One region of the Pseudomonas sp. DF11 genome, then DNA from elsewhere that is predicted to be linked to it. Evidence: riboswitches for the same ligand, from Rfam matches in the RefSeq annotation. Region 1 holds a riboswitch; the other holds the start of a gene.
The links. A riboswitch is a leader RNA that binds a small molecule or an ion and turns the genes downstream of it on or off. The one in region 1 is predicted to bind cobalamin.
Positions count from the first base shown of each region.

Region 2: another riboswitch for cobalamin. It lies ahead of cobO (cob(I)yrinic acid a,c-diamide adenosyltransferase); the one in region 1 lies ahead of cobW (cobalamin biosynthesis protein CobW).

Region 1 is NZ_JBYVYN010000009.1:172,304-183,467, forward strand. It holds gene cobN (cobaltochelatase subunit CobN) at 1-3,428, opposite strand, end outside; gene cobW (cobalamin biosynthesis protein CobW) at 3,432-4,496, opposite strand; cobalamin riboswitch at 4,594-4,806, opposite strand; cobalamin riboswitch at 5,020-5,242, shown strand; gene AC30D9_RS24235 (CbtB domain-containing protein) at 5,344-5,532, shown strand; gene AC30D9_RS24240 (CbtA family protein) at 5,544-6,239, shown strand; gene AC30D9_RS24245 (cobalamin biosynthesis protein) at 6,236-6,640, shown strand; gene cobM (precorrin-4 C(11)-methyltransferase) at 6,718-7,464, shown strand; gene nfuA (Fe-S biogenesis protein NfuA) at 7,567-8,151, opposite strand; gene AC30D9_RS24260 (fatty acid cis/trans isomerase) at 8,268-10,559, opposite strand; gene metH (methionine synthase) at 10,715-11,164, shown strand, end outside.
Region 2 is NZ_JBYVYN010000015.1:40,254-51,417, forward strand. It holds gene AC30D9_RS28250 (DUF2066 domain-containing protein) at 1-19, shown strand, start outside; gene AC30D9_RS28255 (AI-2E family transporter) at 52-1,125, shown strand; gene hda (DnaA regulatory inactivator Hda) at 1,295-1,999, shown strand; gene AC30D9_RS28265 (C40 family peptidase) at 2,211-2,837, shown strand; gene AC30D9_RS28270 (C40 family peptidase) at 3,003-3,539, shown strand; gene AC30D9_RS28275 (PQQ-dependent sugar dehydrogenase) at 3,735-5,045, opposite strand; gene AC30D9_RS28280 (hypothetical protein) at 5,149-5,733, opposite strand; cobalamin riboswitch at 5,892-6,260, shown strand; gene cobO (cob(I)yrinic acid a,c-diamide adenosyltransferase) at 6,339-6,950, shown strand; gene AC30D9_RS28290 (cobyrinic acid a,c-diamide synthase CobB) at 6,947-8,329, shown strand; gene bluB (5,6-dimethylbenzimidazole synthase) at 8,326-8,976, shown strand; gene cbiB (adenosylcobinamide-phosphate synthase CbiB) at 8,973-9,881, shown strand; gene cobD (threonine-phosphate decarboxylase CobD) at 9,874-10,866, shown strand; gene AC30D9_RS28310 (cobyric acid synthase) at 10,863-11,164, shown strand, end outside.

The sequences.
Region 1 (11,164 bases):
TCCTTCAGGGTGCGGATCTTTGGCAAATCCGGCTGGCTGTGATCGCCATGGTAACTGGCCGCCGCCGCACCGCTGAGGGTCTCCACGGCTGCCAGCATGCCACCCTGGAACTGGTAGTAATCGTTGGAATCGAGCAGGTCGTGCTCGCGGTTGTCCTGGTTCTGCAACACCGCTTGCACCTGGCTCAAGCGCCGGGAGAATTGATCCCGAGCGACGCTGCCTTCATCACTGGCGCCGTAGGCGTAGCCGCCCCAGTTCAGGTACACCTCGGCCAAATCCTCGCGGCTCTGCCATAAGCGACCGTCAATCGCGCCCTGCACGCCCGCACCATAGGCACCAGGCTTGGCACCGAAGATCCGCCAACCGGCCTGGCGGGCCGCAACCTCAGGTTCGAGACCCGAGGCCAGCAGGGCTTCGCGCTCGCCACGGACCTTGGCCGCCAAGGGGTTCATGTCGTCCGGTTCATCGAGGGCGGCCACCGCCTGCACCGCCGCATCGAACAGACGGATCAGATTGGCGAAGGCGTCACGAAAAAAACCTGACACCCGCAGCGTCACATCGACCCGGGGCCGGTCCAACAGGCTCAACGGCAGAATCTCGAAATCATCGACCCGTTGGCTGCCGGTGGCCCACACCGGGCGCACACCCATCAACGCCATGGCCTGGGCGATGTCGTCGCCGCCGGTGCGCATGGTGGCGGTGCCCCACACCGACAGGCCAAGCTGGCGCAGGTGATCGCCGTGGTCCTGCAAGTGCCGTTCAAGAATCAGGTTCGCCGACTGGAAACCGATGCGCCACGCCGTGGTGGTGGGCAGGTTACGTACGTCCACCGAGAAGAAGTTGCGCCCGGTGGGCAACACATCCAGGCGGCCACGACTCGGCGCGCCGCTGGGCCCGGCCGGGACGAAGCGCCCGTCCAGGGCATCGAGCAAGCCGCGCATTTCCGCCGGGCCGCAGGCGTCCAGGTGTGGGGCCACGACGGATCGCAGGTTTTCAATGATGCTGCTGACCACCTCCCAACCTGCCACATTCAATTGCTCGACCGCGCCATCCAGGGCCTGCTCGATCAACTGCGCCGCAAACAGTTCCAGGCGCTCGCGGGTATCGCCAGCGGTGCGCCAAGGCTCGGCGCTGACCCGGCGCAACGCTTCGGGGCAGTCGCCAGTCCAGGGCTCGGCCAGGGCACAATCCAGCGGATCGAAACCCAACCCGAACGCCTTGGCCAGTGCTCGCAGCAGGCTCGACTGCGCGCCCTTGCCATCGCCACGGGGTATGCGCAGCAACGCCAGCAGCGTGTCGATACGCAGGCGTCCGCTGGGCGATTCACCAAAAATGTGCAGGCCATCGCGGATCTGCGATTCCTTCAAATCACACAGATAGGTGTCCAGGCGCGGCAGCCAGATCGCTGCGTCGGCATCGCTGTCGAGCGCGGCATCGAGTTGCAGCTCGCGGTCGATGTGCGTCTCGCGCACCAGCTTCAGAATGTCCCGTTGCAGTTCCCGGGCGCGGCGCGGATCGAGCAACTGCGCCTCGTAGTATTCGTCGGCCAACAGCTCGAGGTTACGCAGCGGCCCGTAGGTTTCGGCGCGGGTCAGCGGCGGCATCAAGTGGTCGATGATCACTGCCTGGGTCCGACGCTTGGCCTGGGCGCCCTCACCCGGGTCGTTGACGATAAATGGATAGATGTTCGGCAGCGGTCCCAGCAATGCATCGGGCCAGCAACTCTCCGACAGCCCGACGCCCTTGCCCGGCAGCCATTCGAGGTTGCCGTGCTTGCCGACGTGGATCACCCCGTGGACGCCGTAGGTGTGACGCAACCAGAAATAAAACGCCAGGTAACCGTGGGGTGGCACCAGGTCCGGGTCGTGGTACACCGCACTTGGATCGACCTGATAACCCCGCGCCGGTTGGATGCCGACAAAGGTCAGGCCCAGGCGCAGGCCGGCGACCATCAGGCGCCCGTCGCGGAACATCGGGTCATGCTCGGGCGAGCCCCAACGCTCCAGCACCGCCTGGCGGTTGGCCTCGGGCAATGCATCGAACAGGGCCTGGTAAGCGTCGAGGGCCAGGCTCTGGTGACACGGGCGCAAGTCGAGGCTGTCCAGGTCGTTGCTGACCCCGCCGAGCAATTGCTGGATCAGCGCGGTGCCGCTGGTCGGCAGTTCGCCCGGCAATGGATAACCCTCGGCCTGCATGGCCCGCAGGATATTCAGCGCCGCCGACGGGGTGTCCAGGCCGACACCGTTGCCGATACGCCCGTCCCGGGTCGGGTAGTTGGCGAGGATCAGCGCCACGCGCTTTTCGCCGTTGGGCAGGCGCGCCAGGGTGGTCCAGCGCCGGGCCAGTTCGGCAACAAAATCCATGCGCTCGGGCACGGCCCGGTAACAGACCACATCGCTCTGGCTGCGCTCGCTGCGCCAGGCCAGGTCCTTGAAACTGATCGGGCGGCTGATGATCCGTCCGTCCAGCTCCGGTAAGGCAATGTGCATCGCCAGGTCCCGCGAGCCCAGGCCCTGTTCGCTGGCGCGCCAGCCGGGTTCGTTGTCCTGGGCACAGATCGCCTGGATCACCGGGATGTTGCGGCGAAACGGCCGCAGGTGCGGCGCTTCAGGGCTGGATTGGGCGAAGCCGGTGGTGTTGAGAATCACCCCGGCTTCGACCTCATCCAGCCAATCTTCCACCAGCGCGAGGCAACCGGGTTCCTTGAGGCTGGCCACGGCAATCGGCAGTGGATTGAGCCCCGCCACTTGCAAGCGCTGGCAGAACACGTCAATGAACGCGGTGTTCGCCGCTTGCAGGTGGGAGCGATAGAACAGCACCGCCGCCACCGGTAGATCGGCCCGCCAGTCGGCTTGCCAATCGCCGAGGCTGGCGTTGGTGTTTGCGGGGTGATAAATCGCCGTGCGCGGCAGGACTTGCGGTTCCTCCCACGGATAATCACGGCCGAACCATTGGCTGCCCAGGTTGTGAAACAGGTCCAGGGCATTGCCCAAGCCACCCTGGCGCAAGAACTGCCAGAGCCGGTCGCGATCCTCGACGGGCACGTTGCTCAGGTCACTGAGCTCCGGGTCCGGGCGATCATCCCCCGGTACCAGGATCAGCTTCACCCCACGCCCGGCCAATTCCATCAGGCGCTCGATGCCGTAGCGCCAATAGCCGATGCCGCCGTGCAGCGACAACAGGATGACCTTGGCGTGGCGCAGTACGTCCTCGAAATACAGGTCCACCGAGGCGTGGTTCTGCACCTGCATCGGGTTGGCGAGGCGAAACTCCGGATAATCGCCTGGCAACTGCCTGGCCGCTTCGGCCAGTAGCGCCAGGCTGGAATCACCGCTGCACAGGATCACCAGTTCGGCTGGGGTTTGCCCCAGGTCAGCAATGTTGTCGTCCGATACAAAGCCGCCGGGCTGGGTCCTGAGCAGGTGCATGGCTTAGACGCTGAGAGCGGCGCGCAACTGCGCTTCAAGCAGCCCGGCATCGAGCGCCTGGCCGATCAGCACCAGCCGGGTGACCCGCGCTTCATCGGCGCCCCACTGGCGGTCGAAATGCTTGTCGAACCGCGTACCGACGCCTTGGATCAGCAAGCGCATCGGCTTGTTCGGGATCGCCGCGAAACCCTTGACCCGCAGCACGCTGTGCTGGACCACCAGTTGTGTCAACGCGTCCAGCAGCAGGCTTTCGTCGGCCTGGGGCAACTCGATGGAAATGGAGTCGAAGGCGTCATGATCATGGTCGTCTTCGTCGCCGTCATGGTGATGATCGTGGTGGCTGTGGCGGCTGTCGATGTGTTCTTCGGAGCCGGCGCCCAGGCCGATCAGCACGTCCAACGGCAGGCGACCGCTGCTGGCTTCGATGACCTTGACCGCCGGCGGCAGCTCTTCGGCCACTTCCAGGCGGACTTTTGCCAGGTCTTCAGGGCTGATCAGGTCGGCCTTGTTGAGGATCACCAGGTCGGCGCTGGCCAGTTGGTCGGCGAACAGTTCGTGCAGCGGCGATTCGTGGTCCAGGTTCGGGTCGAGCTTGCGCTGGGCATCGACCTGGTCAGGGAAGGCGGCGAAGGTGCCGGCGGCCACGGCCGGGCTGTCGACCACCGTGATTACCGCATCGACGGTGCAGGCGCTGCGGATTTCCGGCCACTGGAAGGCCTGGACCAACGGCTTGGGCAGGGCCAGGCCGGAGGTTTCGATGAGGATGTGGTCGAGGTCGCCGCGCCGGGCCACCAGCTCGCGCATCACCGGGAAGAACTCTTCCTGCACCGTGCAGCACAGGCAACCGTTGGCCAGTTCGTAGACACGGCCGTTGGCTTCTTCTTCGGTGCAACCGATGGAGCACTGCTTGAGGATCTCGCCGTCGATGCCCAGCTCGCCGAACTCGTTGACGATCACGGCGATGCGGCGGCCCTGGGCGTTGTCGAGCATGTGCCGCAGCAAGGTGGTTTTACCCGAGCCGAGGAAACCGGTGACGATGGTGACGGGAAGTTTGGCCAGTGTTTTCATCCGATGCCCCTTGGCAAAGTGGCGGGCAAACGGGACGACAACCGCAGGCAAGGCATGCGCGGAAGATTTCGCCACCGGATCACCCCGCCCGGTTGTAGTGAGAATCTGCGTCGAGGCAGGTCTCCTGGCTGACGGCGGGCCAGTCATTGACTGGCGATTGCTGCGCCTTCCCGTGCGCCTGGTGTAAAGGGCATGCACAGTGGCCTTGCAGAAACAGCACCGTTCACAGTTGCGGGGGCAGCCGCGGCTTGGACCGCGTTCCCTTCTTAGCTTCGGCACAGGCCGAAGAACCTCGAAGATGCAAGGCTACGCAGGGTGTGGGGGCGGGTCAATCTCCAGAGCGTTTTGCGGTGCATGCGCTGGCCTCATCGCGAGCAGGCTCGCTCCCACAGTTGATCTTGGTTGAACATGAATGTTGTGTCCGGCGCGATTCATTGTGGGAGCGAGCCTGCTCGCGATGGGTTCAACTCGCTGTCAATCTGCAAACCCATGCCAATTGACGTCCCGCCCCCGCCCATGCTCTCCTGTGCGCCTAGTTACGGGTGCCCTTCACAGGGTGAAACGGGAAACCGGTGAATCGTGTGCTTTACTTCAAGGCCACGTCAGTCCGGTGCTGCCCCCGCAACGGTAAGCGAGCGAAGCGTCTGAACCACTGTGTCTGTCGACATGGGAAGGTGACGCTTGCAGGCCAGGCACAAGCCCGGCCCCTCGCAAGCCCGGAGACCGGCCCATGACTCAAGCATCAACAAACCCGCGGTGGGCGGGCGCTGTTCGAACCTTGGCGGGCTTTCGCCCGGGGTTTCATTGCGCTCGAATCACCCACTGAACAAGAACAGAGGGAAGCGCCATGTCGACCATCAGCAGCACCGCCCGCACCGCCAGCAGCACCACTACCCTGAGCCAACGCCTGAGCGCCGCGATCCTGGCCTCGATCCTGGGCGCCGGCCTGGTCTATTTCGCCGGTTTCTCCCACATCGAAGCGGTGCACAACGCGGCCCACGACACCCGCCACAGCGCCGCCTTCCCGTGCCATTGAGAACCGACGACATGATCAAGCGTATCGCGCAGACCGCCGGTTTCAGCGGCTTGCTGGCCGCCCTGCTGCTGACCCTGCTGCAAAGTTTCTGGGTATCACCGCTGATTCTCCAGGCTGAAACCTATGAGAAGGCTCCAGCCGCCGAGGTCCACGAACACGCCGACGGCGTTGCCCACACCCATGATGCCGAAGCCTGGGAACCGGAAGATGGCTGGCAGCGCGTGCTGTCCACCACCGGCGGCAACCTGGTGGTCGCGGTGGGTTTCGCCCTGATGTTGGCGGGCCTGTACACCTTGCGCGCCCCGACTCGCACTTCCCAGGGGCTGCTTTGGGGCCTGGCCGGTTACGCCACCTTTGTCCTCGCGCCGACCCTCGGCCTGCCACCGGAACTACCCGGCACCGCTGCAGCCGACCTGGCCCAGCGGCAGATGTGGTGGATCGGCACTGCGGCGTCCACGGCGGTGGGCATCGCCCTGATCGCCTTCGGCAGACATTGGCTGCTCAAGCTGCTGGGCGTGGCGACGTTGCTGGTGCCCCATGTCATCGGCGCACCGCAGCCGGAAGTTCACTCGATGCTGGCGCCCGAAGCGCTGGAAAGCCAATTCAAGATCGCCTCGCAGTTGACCAACATCGCGTTCTGGCTGGCCCTGGGCCTGATCAGCGCCTGGCTGTTTCGCCGCGATAGCCAAACCCACCACGACGCATGACCACCGAGCCGATCCTGGTGATCGGCCTGGGCTGCCAGCGTGGTTGCCCGGCCAGTACGCTGCGGGCCTTGCTCGACCAGACACTGCTGGCCCACGGCATTGCGCTCGATCAGGTGCAAGCCCTGGCCAGTATCGACCTCAAGCGTGACGAACCGGGCCTGCTGGAGCTGGCCGAACAACTGGCGCTGCCGCTGACTTGCTTCAGCGCCGAGCAGTTGGCCGGCTACCAGGGGCGACTCAGTCACCGCTCCGAGATCGCCTTCGAACGCACAGGCTGCTATGGCATCGCCGAAAGCGCCGCCCTGGCCCTGGCCGACCAATTGGGCACGACGCCCGCGATGCTGCTGATTCCCCGTCAAAAAGGCCCCATGAGCACGTTGGCATTGGCGCGCGCGTCGTAAATCCCGATAATCCGCCCCCAGGATCATGAGCGATCTTCATCTGGACGACGCTCACCCATCTTTCACAGGAGCCGGTCATGACCGTTTACTTCATCGGCGCCGGCCCCGGCGACCCGGACCTCATCACAGTCAAAGGCCAACGACTGATCCGCAACTGCGCGGTGATCATCTACGCCGGATCCCTGGTGCCAACGGCGGTAATTGAAGGCCATCGCGCCGAACAGGTGATCAATAGCGCCGAGCTGCACCTGGAACAGATCATCGAATTGATCAAGAGCGCCCATCTCAAGGGGCAGGACGTGGCCCGGGTGCACTCTGGCGACCCGAGCCTGTACGGTGCCATCGGTGAGCAGATTCGTTGCCTGCGGGAACTGGACATCCCTTTCGAGATCATCCCAGGCGTCACCGCGACCTCAGCCTGCGCCGCCCTGCTGGGCGCCGAACTGACCTTGCCGGACATCTCCCAAAGCCTGATTCTCACCCGCTACGCAGACAAAAGCCCGATGCCCGCTGGGGAAGAACTCAGCAGCCTGGCGCAACACGGGGCGACCATGGCGATTCACCTGGGGGTCAATCATCTGGAAAAAATCGTCGACGAACTGCTGCCCCACTACGGCGCCGATTGTCCAATCGCGGTGATTCACCGGGCGACCTGGCCGGATCAGGAATGGGTGCTGGGGACGCTGGCCGATATCTCCGAGAAGGTGCAGGCCAAGGGTTTTCGCCGTACGGCGCTGATTCTGGTGGGGCGCGTGCTGGGTAATGAGGTGTTCAGCGAATCGTCGCTGTACCGCGCCGGGCATGCGCATCTCTACAGGCCTTGACTCAATCAGCAAGAGCCAACAGGGATTGGCGGCGGTCGGATCTGCGCCCATAAAAAAACGGTGCTCACGGGCACCGTTTTTTATATCCGCAGCGAACACCTATCAGTAGTAGGCGTTTTCTTTCTGCGTGTGGTCGGTCACGTCGCGCACGCCCTTGAGCTCTGGAATGCGCTCGAGCAAGGTGCGCTCGATGCCTTCCTTCAAGGTCACGTCAGCCTGGCCGCAGCCCTGGCAGCCGCCGCCGAACTGGAGCACGGCGATACCGTCTTCCACCACGTCGATCAGCGAAACCTGGCCGCCGTGGCTGGCCAGCCCCGGGTTGATTTCGGTTTGCAGATAGTAATTGATGCGCTCGTTGACCGGGCTGTCGGCATTGACCATCGGCACCTTGGCGTTCGGCGCCTTGATGGTCAACTGGCCGCCCATGCGGTCGGTGGCGTAGTCGACCACCGCATCGTCCAGGAACGCTTCGCTGAACGAGTCGATGTAGGCGGTGAAGCTCTTGAGCCCCAGCGCGGTGTCTTCGGCTTTCTCTTCCCCCGGCTTGCAGTAGGCAATGCACGTCTCAGCGTACTGGGTGCCGGGCTGGGTGATGAAGATGCGGATCCCGATACCTGGGGTGTTCTGCTTGGACAGCAGGTCGGCCAGGTAATCGTGGGCGGCATCGGTAATCGTAATAGCGGTCATGGGAACTCCTCGCAGGCTTGTCGGCAGTTTACGCCAATCAACGCGCCGGACAAAGTCCCAGTATTTTTGTCGGGAAAGCAGCCAGCGGCGACGGGTTCCGTCGCCGGGCCTCCCGATCAGAGGTTCTGGTAGCGATTCATGTCCAGCACACCGGCCTCCAGAGGCTCCGTTTCCTGGATATAACGGTCCAGATCATGGAAGTAGTCCCAGAACTGCGGGTGGCTGCGACGAATCCCCCAGCGCTCGACGATCCGCTCGAACGCCGGCACGTCCTGGGCGTTTTCCATGGCATCGACAAACGCCGGCACCTGCCCGGCGGGGATGTTGAAGATGAAGTTCGGGTAGCTGCTGAGCACGCCCGGATAGACCGTCAGCGTGTCCAGACCCGGCTGGTAGCGCATCTCCTCGCCCAACAGGAACGCCACGTTGCTGTGGGCACGGTTGCGCAGCAGGCTGTAGACCTCACGATGACCGCTGGCGGTTTCGATGCGCAGCAGGGTCGCTTCCGGCAGTTGGTCGATCACCTTGAGCCCCGCCGCCGGGCGCGACACCAGCCGACTGAGGGCCTGCTCGGCGTTTTGCAACGTCGGATCGATGTTCGGCCGCGAGCAGTAGGCGCCGTCGCAACGGTTGATCGGATCGGGCCGCGCATTCAGGTCGCCATAACGGGCCAGCAATTGCTGGGCAAAATCGCGCTTGGGGTCGCGTTCGTCGAGCTTGAGGGCGGTCGGCTTGTCATTGTCGATGGACTCATAATCGAGCCACATCTTGAACTTGCCGCCGGCCTGATACCAGTCGTCGAGGTAGCCTTCCCGGGAGTCGGCCGGCATCAAGCGCAGGAAATTCTGCTCCGCGCCGTTGCGGATCAGGTCGAAATACAAGCGAGTCTGGGCCTGATGGGAGACGTTGCCGAACACATCGAAATTCACCGCCAACTGGTAATAGGTACGCTCCAGCAACGGGAAATCGAACAGCCACATCGTCTGTGGCACCTCCCCGATCAATCCCTTGGTGACCGAAGCACTGTCGAAATGCCGGAAAATGCTCAACAGCGCATTGTCATTGCCGGCCCATAACGTCGACCAGCTCGGCGCCGGAAGCTCGGCATAGTTGTCGCGGCGCAAGGCTTCGTACTCGTTGCGTTTGTCGCGGTAGTCGAGCCACAGGCTGAGAACGCTGCCCACGTCATCGTTCTGCCCGGGCATCGCCAGCAACGGCGTGGCCTGGCCGCGGTAGTTCGGGTCGGTGATGTACAGGTCATGCTCGGGAGCCTGGAACAACGCCCAGAAATTGTCACGGATCACATCCGTGGCGATCTGGCCCCGGCACACCGGCCCGCGGATGAAGGTGCGCACAAAATACTCGGCGTTATCGAGCATGAACTGGTAGCGCGCTTGCGCCGGAATCGCTTCAAACGTGGAAAACGGATTGGCCCGGCGCTCCGGCCCGTAGCCCGGCAAGGCGCTGACCTGCCATTTGCCGCTGTAGAACAGGCTCTTGATCCGCGCCATCTTCGCCGCGCTCAAGCCATAGGTGATGTGGGTCTTGTGCACGATCACCCCTTGCACCGGCCAGAGCCGGTAATAAACGCGAGTGCCGGGATCGTCGTTCGGACGGCGGGTGTTGATCAGGTCGATGGGCTGGCCGGTGGGAGTGCGCGAACGCACCCATTGGAAGAAATGCCCCGGTTCGCCGTCCTTGAAATAGATATGCGCCAGGAACCAATGCTCGAACAACCAGCGGCCCACCAGGCTTTCCCGGGCACCGGGGGCGTTGAGCAGGTTTTCCCATTGCACCACTTGCAAGGCTTCGGCGGCGCTCGGGGCCAGGGCCTGCTGATCGATGGGAGCGCCGGCGGCCAGCCAGCGCTGCAGGGTCTGGTATTGCTGGTCGGTCAGGCCGGTGACGGCCAAGGGCATGCCTTCCCGGGGATGGGTGGCAGCGTACTCGTCGAATTGTCCAGGCATCGGGCAACTGTTATCCCGGTTGAGCCCGAGCACGATGTCTTCCGGTAGCTTGGCGTTGGGCTGCAACGGCGCACTGTGGCCCAGCTCCAGCATCCGCGCCATCAAGGCAGCCTGGCTGCCCTGGGCGTCGAGCACTGAGTAGAAGCCCTTGCGCTGCCAGGCGCGCTGGCCCGAGGCGTCATAGAACAAGCGGGTCGGGTCGGCCGCCTGGCGCCGCTCGCCGTCATACACCGACAGCTTGCTCGCGCCCCGGGCAACGCCTTCGCCGCTGCCCAGGTTCAACTGGCAGGCGGAATCGTAGCAGGCATGGCAGGCCACGCATTTTTCCGTGAAGATCGGCTGGATGTCGCGAGTGTAGGAGATCGCGGGAGCGGGACTCCCGGCGGCTGCGGTAATAGACAACAGCAGCAACAGACTGCCGAATAAGACGCGGTACGGCATGTCTCGGGTCCCTAAGAGATAGTCCGGCGATTCTACCGGGCCAGCATCGCCTTGCAAACATGAGCGATATTCATGCAAAACCCCATCATGATCAAATCCAGCACAGGTTTGCTATCATCCCGGCCTTCGTAATGGTCTTTTTTCCAGGTAGTCCTATGTCCGATCGCAGCGCTCGCCTTTATCTTCTCCAGCAAGCCCTCAAGGAACGCATCCTGATCCTCGACGGCGGCATGGGCACGATGATCCAGAGCTACAAGCTGGAAGAACAGGACTACCGCGGCAAGCGTTTTGCCGACTGGCCGAGCGACGTCAAAGGCAACAACGATTTGCTGGTGCTCAGCCGTCCCGACGTGATCGGCGCCATCGAAAAAGCCTACCTGGATGCCGGCGCCGACATCCTGGAAACCAACACCTTCAACGCCACCCAGGTGTCCCAGGCCGACTACGGCATGCAGGGCCTGGCCTACGAGCTGAACCTGGAAGGCGCCCGCCTGGCCCGCAAGGTGGCCGACGCCAAGACCCTGGAAACCCCGGACAAACCGCGCTTCGTCGCCGGCGTGCTCGGCCCGACCAGCCGCACCTGCTCGCTGTCGCCGGACGTGAAC
Region 2 (11,164 bases), on a different contig from region 1:
TTTGCGGTTCCGTTGGTAGGTTTTCTTTCTTTATATAGCTAGGAGTGGTTCATGGGCGATACGCGGCGTTGGTTCTGGTTGGGTGGGGTCGCCCTGCTGTTCGCGTTTATCTATCTGCTGCATCCGATCCTCACGCCGTTCCTGGTTGCGCTGTTGTTGGCCTATCTGTTTGACCCGGTGGTGGATCGCTTGGAAAAACTTGGCCTGTCGCGGACCTGGGGCGTGGTGACGGTCTTTGCGTTGTTCACCTTGATCGTGGTCGCGCTGTTGCTGGTGCTGATACCGATGCTCGCCAAGCAACTGCTGCGCCTGTACGAATTGGCGCCGCAGATGCTCGATTGGTTGCAGCACAGCGCGGTGCCGTGGGTGCAGTCGAAGCTGGGGTTGTCGGACGGTTTCTGGAAGTTCGACAAGGTCAAGGCCGCCATCAGCGAGCACATGGGCCAGACCACCGACATCGTCGGCGTGGTATTGAGCCAGGCCACGGCTTCGAGCCTGGCGTTGATCGGCTGGCTGGCGAACCTGGTGCTGATTCCCGTGGTGGCTTTCTACCTGCTGCGGGATTGGGACCTGATGATGGCCAAGATCCGCAGCCTGCTGCCGCGCCATCGCGAAGAACGCATCATGACCCTGACCGGCGAATGCCACGAAGTGCTGGGGGCGTTCGTGCGTGGACAATTGCTGGTGATGGTGGCCTTGGGTTTCATCTATGCGGCTGGGTTGATGTTGGTCGGGTTGGAGCTGGGGCTGCTGATCGGCTTGATCGCCGGGCTGGCGGCTATCGTGCCGTATATGGGGTTTGTGATCGGGATTGGCGCGGCATTGATCGCCGGGTTGTTCCAGTTCGGCGGCGACTTGTACCCAATGATTGGCATCGTGGCGGTGTTCATGGTCGGGCAGGCCCTGGAGGGCATGGTGCTGACGCCGCTGTTGGTGGGCGACCGCATTGGCCTGCATCCCGTGGCGGTGATCTTCGCGATCCTGGCGGGGGGCGAATTGTTCGGCTTCACCGGGATCCTGTTGGCGTTGCCGGTGGCGGCGGTGATCATGGTGCTGGTGCGTCATATGCACGATCTGTACAAGGATTCGGACATCTACAGCGGCGCCGAAGACCCCGACCTGTAAGGCAATTGGCCGGCGGGGTGTCAGGGAAACTGACGCTCCATGCCCTTGCCGCTGCAAACCTTTGATTTTGCTCGTGGTCCGGCGCATTGTGCGGTCCGCGCCACGGGTATAAACTTTGCGCACTTCACACAGAGGCCACTAACGGTTCCTTGGGAACTGTTCAGTCCGCATGAAACCGATTCAGCTGCCCCTAGGTGTGCGTCTGCGTGATGACGCCACCTTTATCAACTACTACCCAGGCGCCAATGCCGCTGCACTCGGCTATGTCGAGCGGCTTTGCGAAGCCGACGCCGGCTGGACCGAGAGCCTGATTTACCTGTGGGGCAAGGATGGGGTAGGACGCACGCACCTGTTGCAGGCGGCGTGCCTGCGCTTCGAGCAATTGGGCGAACCGGCGGTGTACCTGCCGTTGGCCGAGCTGCTCGATCGCGGCGTTGAAATCCTCGATAACCTCGAACAGTACGAACTGGTCTGCCTGGATGATCTCCAAGCCGTGGCTGGTAAGGCTGATTGGGAGGAGGCGCTGTTTCATCTGTTCAATCGGTTGCGCGACAGTGGTCGGCGCTTGCTGATCGCCGCATCGACGTCACCTCGGGAGCTGCCAGTGAAGCTGGCGGACCTCAAGTCCCGTCTCACCCTGGCGTTGATTTTCCAGATGCGCCCGCTGTCCGACGAAGACAAGCTCCGTGCCTTGCAGCTGCGCGCTTCCCGACGTGGCCTGCACCTGACCGATGAAGTCGGGCATTTCATTCTCACCCGTGGCACCCGCAGCATGAGCGCCTTGTTCGAATTGCTCGAACGTCTCGACCAGGCCTCACTCCAGGCCCAACGCAAGCTGACTATTCCTTTTTTGAAAGAAACCTTGGGCTGGTAGAACCTATCCGACTAGTGGCTCTTGGCCTGCTTTGGCCGCGGCGAAACCCGCGGCCCTGCTGGGCTGCAGGCTACGTAGGATTCAAAATGGGCTTAAGCGCTTAGATGTAAACGCGAAACCGAGAAGTCACATTTGCATCGATTGAATTTGCAAATGAGGTTGATAGAAGGCATAGTCTCGCCATCTTTACTATTCAGCCACGGTCGTGCCCATGCTAAATCGCTTCGCACCCCTCGTGCCTCTCGCACTCGTTACCCTGTTGTTCGGTTGCGCTGCCCACTCCCCAGTGTCCCAGCAAGCGCCCCAGCCACAGGTCAAGAACTCCGTTACCGCCCAGTCTTCCTCCATTGCGTTCCAGGAAGAAATGGCCTCCGACAAAGAGCTCGCAGCCTTCGCCGGCAGCAAGCCTTACCAGCTTCCAGTACTGGCCGACAGCATCCTGGAACGTGGCATGTCCTTGATCGGTACCCGCTACCGTTTTGGCGGTACCTCTGAAGCTGGCTTCGATTGCAGCGGTTTCATCGGTTACCTGTTCCGCGAAGAGGCCGGCATGAACTTGCCGCGCTCCACGCGCGAGATGATCAACGTGAACGCCCCATTGGTGGCTCGCAATCAACTGGAACCCGGTGACCTGCTGTTCTTCAGCACCAACGGTCGTCGTGGTCGCGTCAGCCACGCCGGTATCTACCTGGGTGACAACCAGTTCATCCATTCCAGCAGCCGTCGCAGCGGTGGCGTGCGAATCGACAGCCTGGGCGACAGCTACTGGAGCAAGACCTTCATCGAAGCCAAGCGCGCCCTTGCCATGGCTCCGACCGTGGTCACTGCCCGCAAGTAAACGCACAGTTTGTAAGGCAAACTTAAAGTCTTACTTGAAGTTTGCGTCATAGCCGCTAGAATCCTTGATCATTGATTGATGGCAATCCGCCTGCGTACTCCGCAGGCGGATTTGTTTTCATGCCCACGGCAGAAAAGCCGCATCCAGATCAGGATTGTTCTGCATATGTCGACGTCGGCCCGCCTCGCTCTCATGTGTTTCGCCGCGCTGCTCAGCGCCTGCGCCAGCCGTCCTGCGCCGCCGCCAGCCCCCGTGCGGGCACCGGTGGTCTTTGCTCCCTCGCAAACCTTTTCCCCAGCCGCCGAAGACGTGCTCTTCCGCGCCCTGGGCCTGGTGGGTACGCCGTATCGTTGGGGTGGTAATACGCCGGACTCGGGTTTTGATTGCAGTGGTCTGATCGGTTATGTCTACCGCGATGCCGCTGGCATCTCCTTGCCGCGCTCTACCCGCGAAATGATCGGCATGCGCGCCCCCGATGTCGGCAAGGACGCGTTGCAGACCGGCGACCTGATTTTCTTCGCCACCAACGGCGGCTCCCAGGTCAGCCACGCCGGGATCTATGTCGGCGAGGGCCGTTTTGTCCACGCGCCGGCCACTGGCGGTACGGTCAAGCTCGACAGCCTGTCCAAGAGCTATTGGCAGAAAGCCTATCTGAGCGCCAAGCGGGTGTTGCAGCCGGAGCACCTGGCGCGTAATCCCTGAAGTGTTTTACCTGGCTCAGTGCAAAATTTGTGGCGAGGGGATTTAGCGAAACGTCGCACCGCCCCGCTGGGCTGCGAAGCAGCCCCAAAAATTGAATGCTTGAATGCGAGCTGTCTGATACATCGAGGTCAGAGGTTCAGGGCTGCTGTGCAGCCCAGCGGGGATAAATCCCCTCGCCACAAAGGTGTGTCGGCCTTATTTGCCTGACACCCGCCAAATCTTGTTCCCCACATCATCAGCCACCAGCAATCCACCCTGCTTGTCGATCACGACGCCCACTGGCCGGCCCTGGGCTTTTTCGTCGGCGTTCAGGAAACCGGTCAACACATCCACCGGTTGCCCCACCGGTTTACCGCCGCTGAACGGTACGAAAATCACTTTATAACCACTGTGGGGCTTGCGGTTCCAGGAACCATGCTGGCCGACGAAAGCCCCCTCGGTAAACGGCGCAGGCAAGGTGCTGCCCTCGGCGAACGTCAGGCCCAGTGAGGCGGTGTGAGGGCCGACGGCGTAGTCCGGGGCGATGGCCTTGGCCACCAGCGCCGGGTTCTGCGGTTCGACCCGGGCATCGACATGCTGCCCATAGTAGCTGTAGGGCCAGCCATAGAAGGCACCGTCCTTGACCGATGTGATGTAGTCCGGCACCAGGTCGCTGCCGATCTCATCCCGTTCGTTCACCGCTGTCCACAGCGCGCCGCTGCGGGGCTCCCAGGCCAGGCCGTTGGGGTTGCGCAGGCCTGAGGCGAAGATCCGGTGATTGCCGCTGGCACGGTCCACTTCCCAGATGGCCGCGCGACCTTCTTCGGCTTCCATGCCGTTTTCCGCGACGTTGCTGTTCGAGCCCGTGGTGACATACAGCTTGCTGCCGTCGCGGCTGGCAATCACGTTTTTGGTCCAGTGGTGGTTGAGCGTGCCTCCGGGCAGATCGACGACCTTGGTCGGCTGCGCCTTGATTTGCGTGTCTCCGTCCTTGTAGGGAAAACGGATCAGCCGGTCGGTATCGGCCACATACAGGTCATTGCCCACCAGGGTCATGCCGAACGGCGAGTTGAGATTTTCCAGGAACACCGTGCGGGTTTCGGCGATGCCGTCGTGATTGGTATCGCGCAACAGCGTGATGCGATTGGGGCTGGGCACTCCGGCTCCGGCGCGGCCCATGACCTTCTTCATCACCCAGCCACGGATGCCCTTGGCGTCGTCCGGCTTGGGCGGGGCGTTGGTTTCGGCCACCAGCACATCACCGTTGGGTAACACATAAAGCCAGCGCGGATGGTCCAGCCCTTCAGCGAACGCGCCCACTTGCAGGCCCTGGGCCGGGGTTGGCTTGGCGCCTTCGGGCCAGCCGATGGCTTCGGCGATGTTGACGGTAGGGACGAGGGTCTTGTTCGGTTCGGGCAGTTTCGGCGCAGGACCGGTGCCATCGGACACTTGCAGCGTGGAAGACTCGCCACAAGCGGCAAGCCCGGCGGCAAGGGCGACGACCAAAAGATGAGGTGGCTTGAGCATGCTGGCTTCCCTATGAATGCATGTAGTTATTCATAGAGGAGCGTAGACACGCGATGGTTCAACTGCAGGCGCGTGTCAGCAAGCTCCGCACAGTCCTGGCGAGTCAGCCGTGGGCCTGTTTGAACAGCACCGCAATCCCCGGATGATAGTGACCTGCTTCGTTGCGCAACTTGCGGTAGGCGTAAGGGAAGTACCAGGCCACGGCGCAGGTGTTTTCCTTCTGCAGGTCGTCGACCATGTCCTGCAATTCTTCGGGCGTAGCGCTTTGCTGGGGCTTTTGCGGCGCGACGAACAGGCAGCCCAGCTTCAGGTCGCTGGCGTAGCTGATGCGCTTGGCGTCGCTGGTGGCTTCCAGCAGCGGCTGGGTCAGGTTCAGGTTGGTGACCTTGGGCCAGCGTTGGGTGGCTTGGATAAAGGCGCGTTCATCGGCACCGGCGATGAACAGATCGGCGCTGACGTTGCGTTCGCCTTCTTCATTCTGCTTGCGGGTCGGCGCGTTCTGCAGCGTGACCATCTCGGCCATCCAGGCGGCGGCCGATAACAGGCCAAGGTTGGCCCGTTCATCGAACCAGTAAGGGGTGTCGTTATCGCCCCGTACGGCGTTGTAGCGGTCGATACAATCAAACCAGCGTTCCAGCACCGGGCGCAGGAATTCCAGTTTTGGATTGCTGATGAGCATGCCTTGCATGTTTTGCCCTCTTGTTCTTGTGATATCGGGTCGTGATGCCTATTTGATATCACTTGCCGTAGCGTGGCACAAGATTGGCGTCATTTTATTGATCAGGGCCAATGTTCGGTGCATGTCCTATGGCGGCTTTAATTGACGCTCCACCCCCAACCCTCTAACCTTCGCCGCTTGTTTCAGGTGCTCTATGACCCCGGTCGATAGAGTGAAACAGGGAAGCCGGTGAGTGCACACGAACCCGGCGCTGCCCCCGCAACGGTAAATGAGTCAACGCTGTGCTCTGTGGCCTGTGTGGTGAGTTCGTCAGTTCAAATTCGGATGTCAGAAGTCCATAGCCAAGGCGCTGTGACGAGTCATAGCCCGCTATGGCGAGGAGCAGCAACGCAGGATATGGACTTCTGACGCCGAAGTTGAACTGACAGAACTCGCTACACAGGCCACTCACCACTGTGTCGTAGACATGGGAAGGCGCACAGCCGGGCATTGCGCCGCTCATGAGCCCGGAGACCGGCCTGATTCATCCAACGGCATCACGGTGGGCGATGCCAGGCTCGCTGCCGTCCTTTTTATGCCCGCCCGCCGTTATCCAATCTCAACGGAGAGCTTCCATGACCGACACCCCCGATCGCGACGAACGCCACCTGGCGCGCATGCTGCGCAAGAAAGCCGTGATCGACGAGCGCATCGCCAACTCGCCGAACGAGTGCGGCCTGCTGCTGGTGCTGACCGGCAACGGCAAGGGCAAGAGCAGCTCGGCGTTTGGCATGCTCGCACGGTCCATGGGCCACGGTATGCAATGCGGAGTGGTGCAGTTCATCAAGGGGCGCAACAGCACCGGTGAAGAGCTGTTCTTCCGCCGCTTCCCGGAGCAGGTACGTTTTCACGTGATGGGCGAAGGTTTCACCTGGGAAACCCAGGACCGCCAGCGTGATATCGCCGCCGCCGAAGCCGCTTGGGCGGTGTCGCGGCAATTGCTCAGCGATCCGTCCATTGGCCTGGTGGTGCTCGATGAACTGAACATCGCCCTCAAACACGGCTACCTCGACCTCGATCAGGTGTTGAGCGATCTGCAAGCCCGTCCACCTATGCAGCATGTGGTGGTGACCGGGCGTGGTGCCAAGCCGGAGATGATCGAACTGGCCGACACCGTCACCGAAATGGGCATGATCAAGCACGCGTTCCAGGCCGGCATCAAGGCGCAGAAAGGCGTTGAACTGTGAGTGATGCTCGCCACTGTCCGGCGGTGCTGATCGCCGCTCCGGCCTCGGGGCAAGGCAAGACCACCGTCACCGCCGCCCTGGCCCGTTTGCATCGCAACCAGGGGCGCAAGGTGCGCGTCTTCAAGTGCGGCCCGGACTTTCTCGACCCGATGATCCTCGAGCGCGCCAGCGGCGCGCCGGTCTATCAATTGGACATGTGGATGGTCGGTGAGCAGGAAAGCCGCCGGCTGTTGTGGGAAGCCGCCGCTGAAGCGGACCTGATCCTGATCGAAGGGGTGATGGGGCTGTTCGACGGCACCCCTTCCAGCGCCGATCTGGCGCGACATTTCGGTGTGCCGGTGCTGGCGGTGATCGACGGCACGGCCATGGCCCAGACTTTCGGCGCCCTGGCCTTGGGCCTGGCCCGTTATCAGCCGGACTTGCCATTCGCCGGGGTCTTGGCCAACCGCGTCGGCACCCTGCGCCACGCACAATTGCTCGAAGGCAGCCTGACCGAAGGCCTACGCTGGTACGGCGCGTTGTCCCGGGAAACCGGCATCGAGTTACCCAGCCGCCACCTCGGGTTGGTCCAGGCCAGCGAATTGAACGACCTCGACCTGCGCCTTGATGCAGCGGCCGACGCCCTGGCCGGCAGTTGCGAAGTGGCGCTGCCGCCGGCAGTCGAGTTCGCCGCCCCCGAGGTGATCAACCCACAACAATGGCTCGACGGTGTGCGCATCGCCGTGGCCCGGGACGAAGCGTTTGCCTTCACCTATGGCGCAAGCCTCGATCTGCTGCGGGCCATGGGCGCGCAGTTGAGCTTCTTTTCACCGATCCATGACAGCGAACTGCCCGAGGCGGACAGCCTTTATCTGCCTGGTGGTTATCCGGAGCTGCACCACGTTGTGCTGGCCCGCAATACCCCGATGCTGGCCGCGATTCGTGCCCACCACGCAGCCGATAAACCGTTGCTCGCCGAATGCGGCGGCATGTTGTATCTGCTCGATTCATTGACCGATGTCGACGGCGTGCGCGCCGAACTGCTGGGATTGTTGGCCGGCGATGCGCAGATGCAAAAGCGCCTGGCGGCCCTGGCGCTGCAATCGGTGGATTTGCCGGAAGGCAACCTGCGTGGGCACACCTACCATCATTCCCTGACCAACACTGAACTTGAACCGATTGCCCGTGGCCATAGCCCGAATGGCGGGCGAGGCGCGGAGGCGGTATTCCGGCAGGGGCGGATGACGGCTTCTTATGTGCACTTTTATTTTCCGTCCAATCCCAGGGCGATTGCCGCGTTGTTTGCACCTGACCTTGAGGCCGCCTTCGCGAGCAAGCCCGCTCCCACGTTTGATCACCTAAACCCTGTGGGAGCGGGCTTGCTCGCGAAGAGGCCATGACAGACACCGCTTTCTCCCAAGCCGAACGCGACGCCATCTACCGCGCCATCGCCGAACGTCGTGACATGCGCCACTTCACCGGCGGCACGGTCGAACCGGCCTTGCTGCGCCGCCTGCTGGAAGCCGCGCACCAGGCCCCCAGCGTCGGCCTGATGCAACCGTGGCGATTCATCCGCATCAGCGACCGCGCCTTGCGCGGGCAGATCCGCGAACTGGTGGAGCAGGAACGCATCCGCACCGCCGAGGCCCTGGGCGAGCGCAGCGATGAGTTCATGAAGCTCAAGGTCGAAGGCATCGACGACTGCGCCGAGGTGCTGGTGGCGGCGTTGATGGAGGATCGCGAGCGGCACATCTTCGGTCGACGGACCTTGCCGGAAATGGACCTGGCCTCGCTGTCCTGCGCGATCCAGAACCTGTGGCTGGCCTCCCGCGCCGAAGGGTTGGGGATGGGCTGGGTATCGCTGTTCGAACCCCAGGCCCTGGCCGATCTGCTGGGCCTGCCCACCGGGGCCAAGCCGCTGGCGGTACTTTGCCTGGGGCCGGTCGAGGGGTTTTATCCGGCGCCGATGCTCGCCCTGGAAGGTTGGGCGCAGCCGCGTCCGCTCAATGAACTGCTGTATGAAAATCGTTGGGGAGTGAGCCCATGAGCGTGGCGTTGCTCAGTGCCGCCGCGGTGGCGCTGGATGCGCTGTTGGGCGAGCCCCGGCGCTGGCATCCGTTGGTGGCGTTCGGTGGTTTTGCTGATCGCATCGAACAGCGCTTCAATTCCGGCGGGCGCGGCTGGCGCAGCCACGGGGTGACGGCGTGGATCATCGCCGTGGTGCCGCTGACCCTGCTGGCCACGGCCCTGTCCTGGGCGCCTGTGGTGGGTTGGCTGGTGGAGATCCTGGCGTTGTACTGTGCCCTCGGCCTGCGCAGCCTTGGTGAGCATGTCGAGCCGGTGGCGCGGGCGTTGCGCAGCGGTGATCTGGAGCAAGCGCGTCAGCGTGTCGGCTATCTGGTCAGTCGCGAGACGCGCGAGTTGGACGAGACAGCCGTGGCCCGCGCCGCCACCGAATCGGTGCTGGAAAACGGCAGCGACGCGGTGTTCGCCGCGCTGTTCTGGTTCGCTGTGGCTGGCGCGCCCGGCGTGGTGCTGTACCGCTTGAGCAATACCCTCGACGCCATGTGGGGCTATCGCAATGAACGCTTCGAGCGTTTTGGCTGGGCGGCGGCGAAGATCGACGACGTGCTCAACTACATTCCGGCGCGCCTGGTGGCGTTGACCTACGCGCTGCTCGGCAAGACCCGCCTGGCGCTCAAATGCTGGCGCACCCAGGGCCCAACCTGGGACAGCCCCAACGCCGGGCCGGTGATGGCCGCCGGGGCCGGTGCGCTGGGCGTCGAGTTGGGCGGGGCGGCGGTTTATCACGGCGAGCTGCACCAACGTCCGCCCTTGGGCGAAGGTGTGCCGGCCAGTGCCGACTCCATCGATCTCGGCTGGCAATTGGTCCAGCGCGGGGTATGGTTGTGGTTGCTGATTCTCTGCCTGGGAGCTGAGTTTTATGCTTGAGCACGGTGGACGCCTGCGCAACGCGGCCAGGCAATACGGGATTGCCGAGGCTGATTGGCTCGACCTGTCCAGCGGCCTGGCGCCCTGGCCGTTCGAGGTCCCGGCGATTCCCCTGCGCGCCTGGGCACGCTTGCCGGAAACCGATGATGGCTTGGAGCAGGCCGCCTGCGATTACTACGGTGCGTTGGATGTGCTGCCGGTGGCTGGTTCGCAGATGGCTATCCAGTTGTTGCCGCGCCTGCGTCGGGCCGGCAAGGTCGGCGTGCTCTCGCCGTGTTACGCCGAACATGCCGAAGCCTGGCGCCGCAGCGGCTACATCGTGCGCGAAGTGTTGGCGTCGGAGGTGGATTTCTTCATCGACAGCCTCGACGTGCTGGTGGTGGTCAATCCAAACAATCCCACGGGCCTGAGCCTGGAGCCCGAGCGCTTGCTTGACTGGCATGCCCGCCTGGCCCAGCGCGGTGGCTGGCTGGTGGTGGATGAAGCCTTCATGGACATCACGCCGTCGCTGAGCCTGGCGGCGCACACTCATCTGGTCGGGCTGATCGTGCTGCGTTCGTTCGGCAAGTTCTTTGGCCTGGCCGGGGTGCGCCTGGGGTTTGTCTTGGCCGAGCGCCGCTTGCTCAAGTTGCTCGCCGAACAGGTCGGGCCGTGGGCCGTCAGCGGGCCGACCCGGGTACTGGGCCAGGCGTGCTTGCTGGACAGCGATGCCCACGCCCGTCAGCGCCAACGCTGCGAAGCCAGCAGCCAACGCCTGGCGCTGATGCTCGAGCATCACGGCTTCAAGCCTCAGGGCGGCTGCGGATTGTTCCAGTGGCTGGTCACCGAGCACGCCCAGGGGCTTCACGATTTCATGGCCCATCGCGGCATTCTCCTGCGGTTGTTCACCAGTACCGGCAGCCTGCGCTTCGGACTGCCGGCTGACGACAGCGAATTCCTGCGCCTCGAACAGGCCTTCGAGGCCTACGCCAAGGACGTTCAATGACCACAGTGATGGTGCAAGGCACCACCTCCGATGCCGGCAAAAGTACCCTGGTCACGGCGCTGTGCCGCTGGGTCAGGCGCCAGGGCGTGAGTGTGGTGCCGTTCAAGCCGCAGAACATGGCCCTCAATAGCGCTGTGACCGCCGACGGCGGTGAAATTGGTCGCGCCCAAGCCGTGCAGGCCCAGGCCGCCGGGCTCGAACCGCACACCGACATGAACCCGGTTTTGCTCAAGCCCAACAGCGATACCGGCGCCCAGGTGATCATCCACGGCCGCGCCGTCACCACCATGAACGCCGT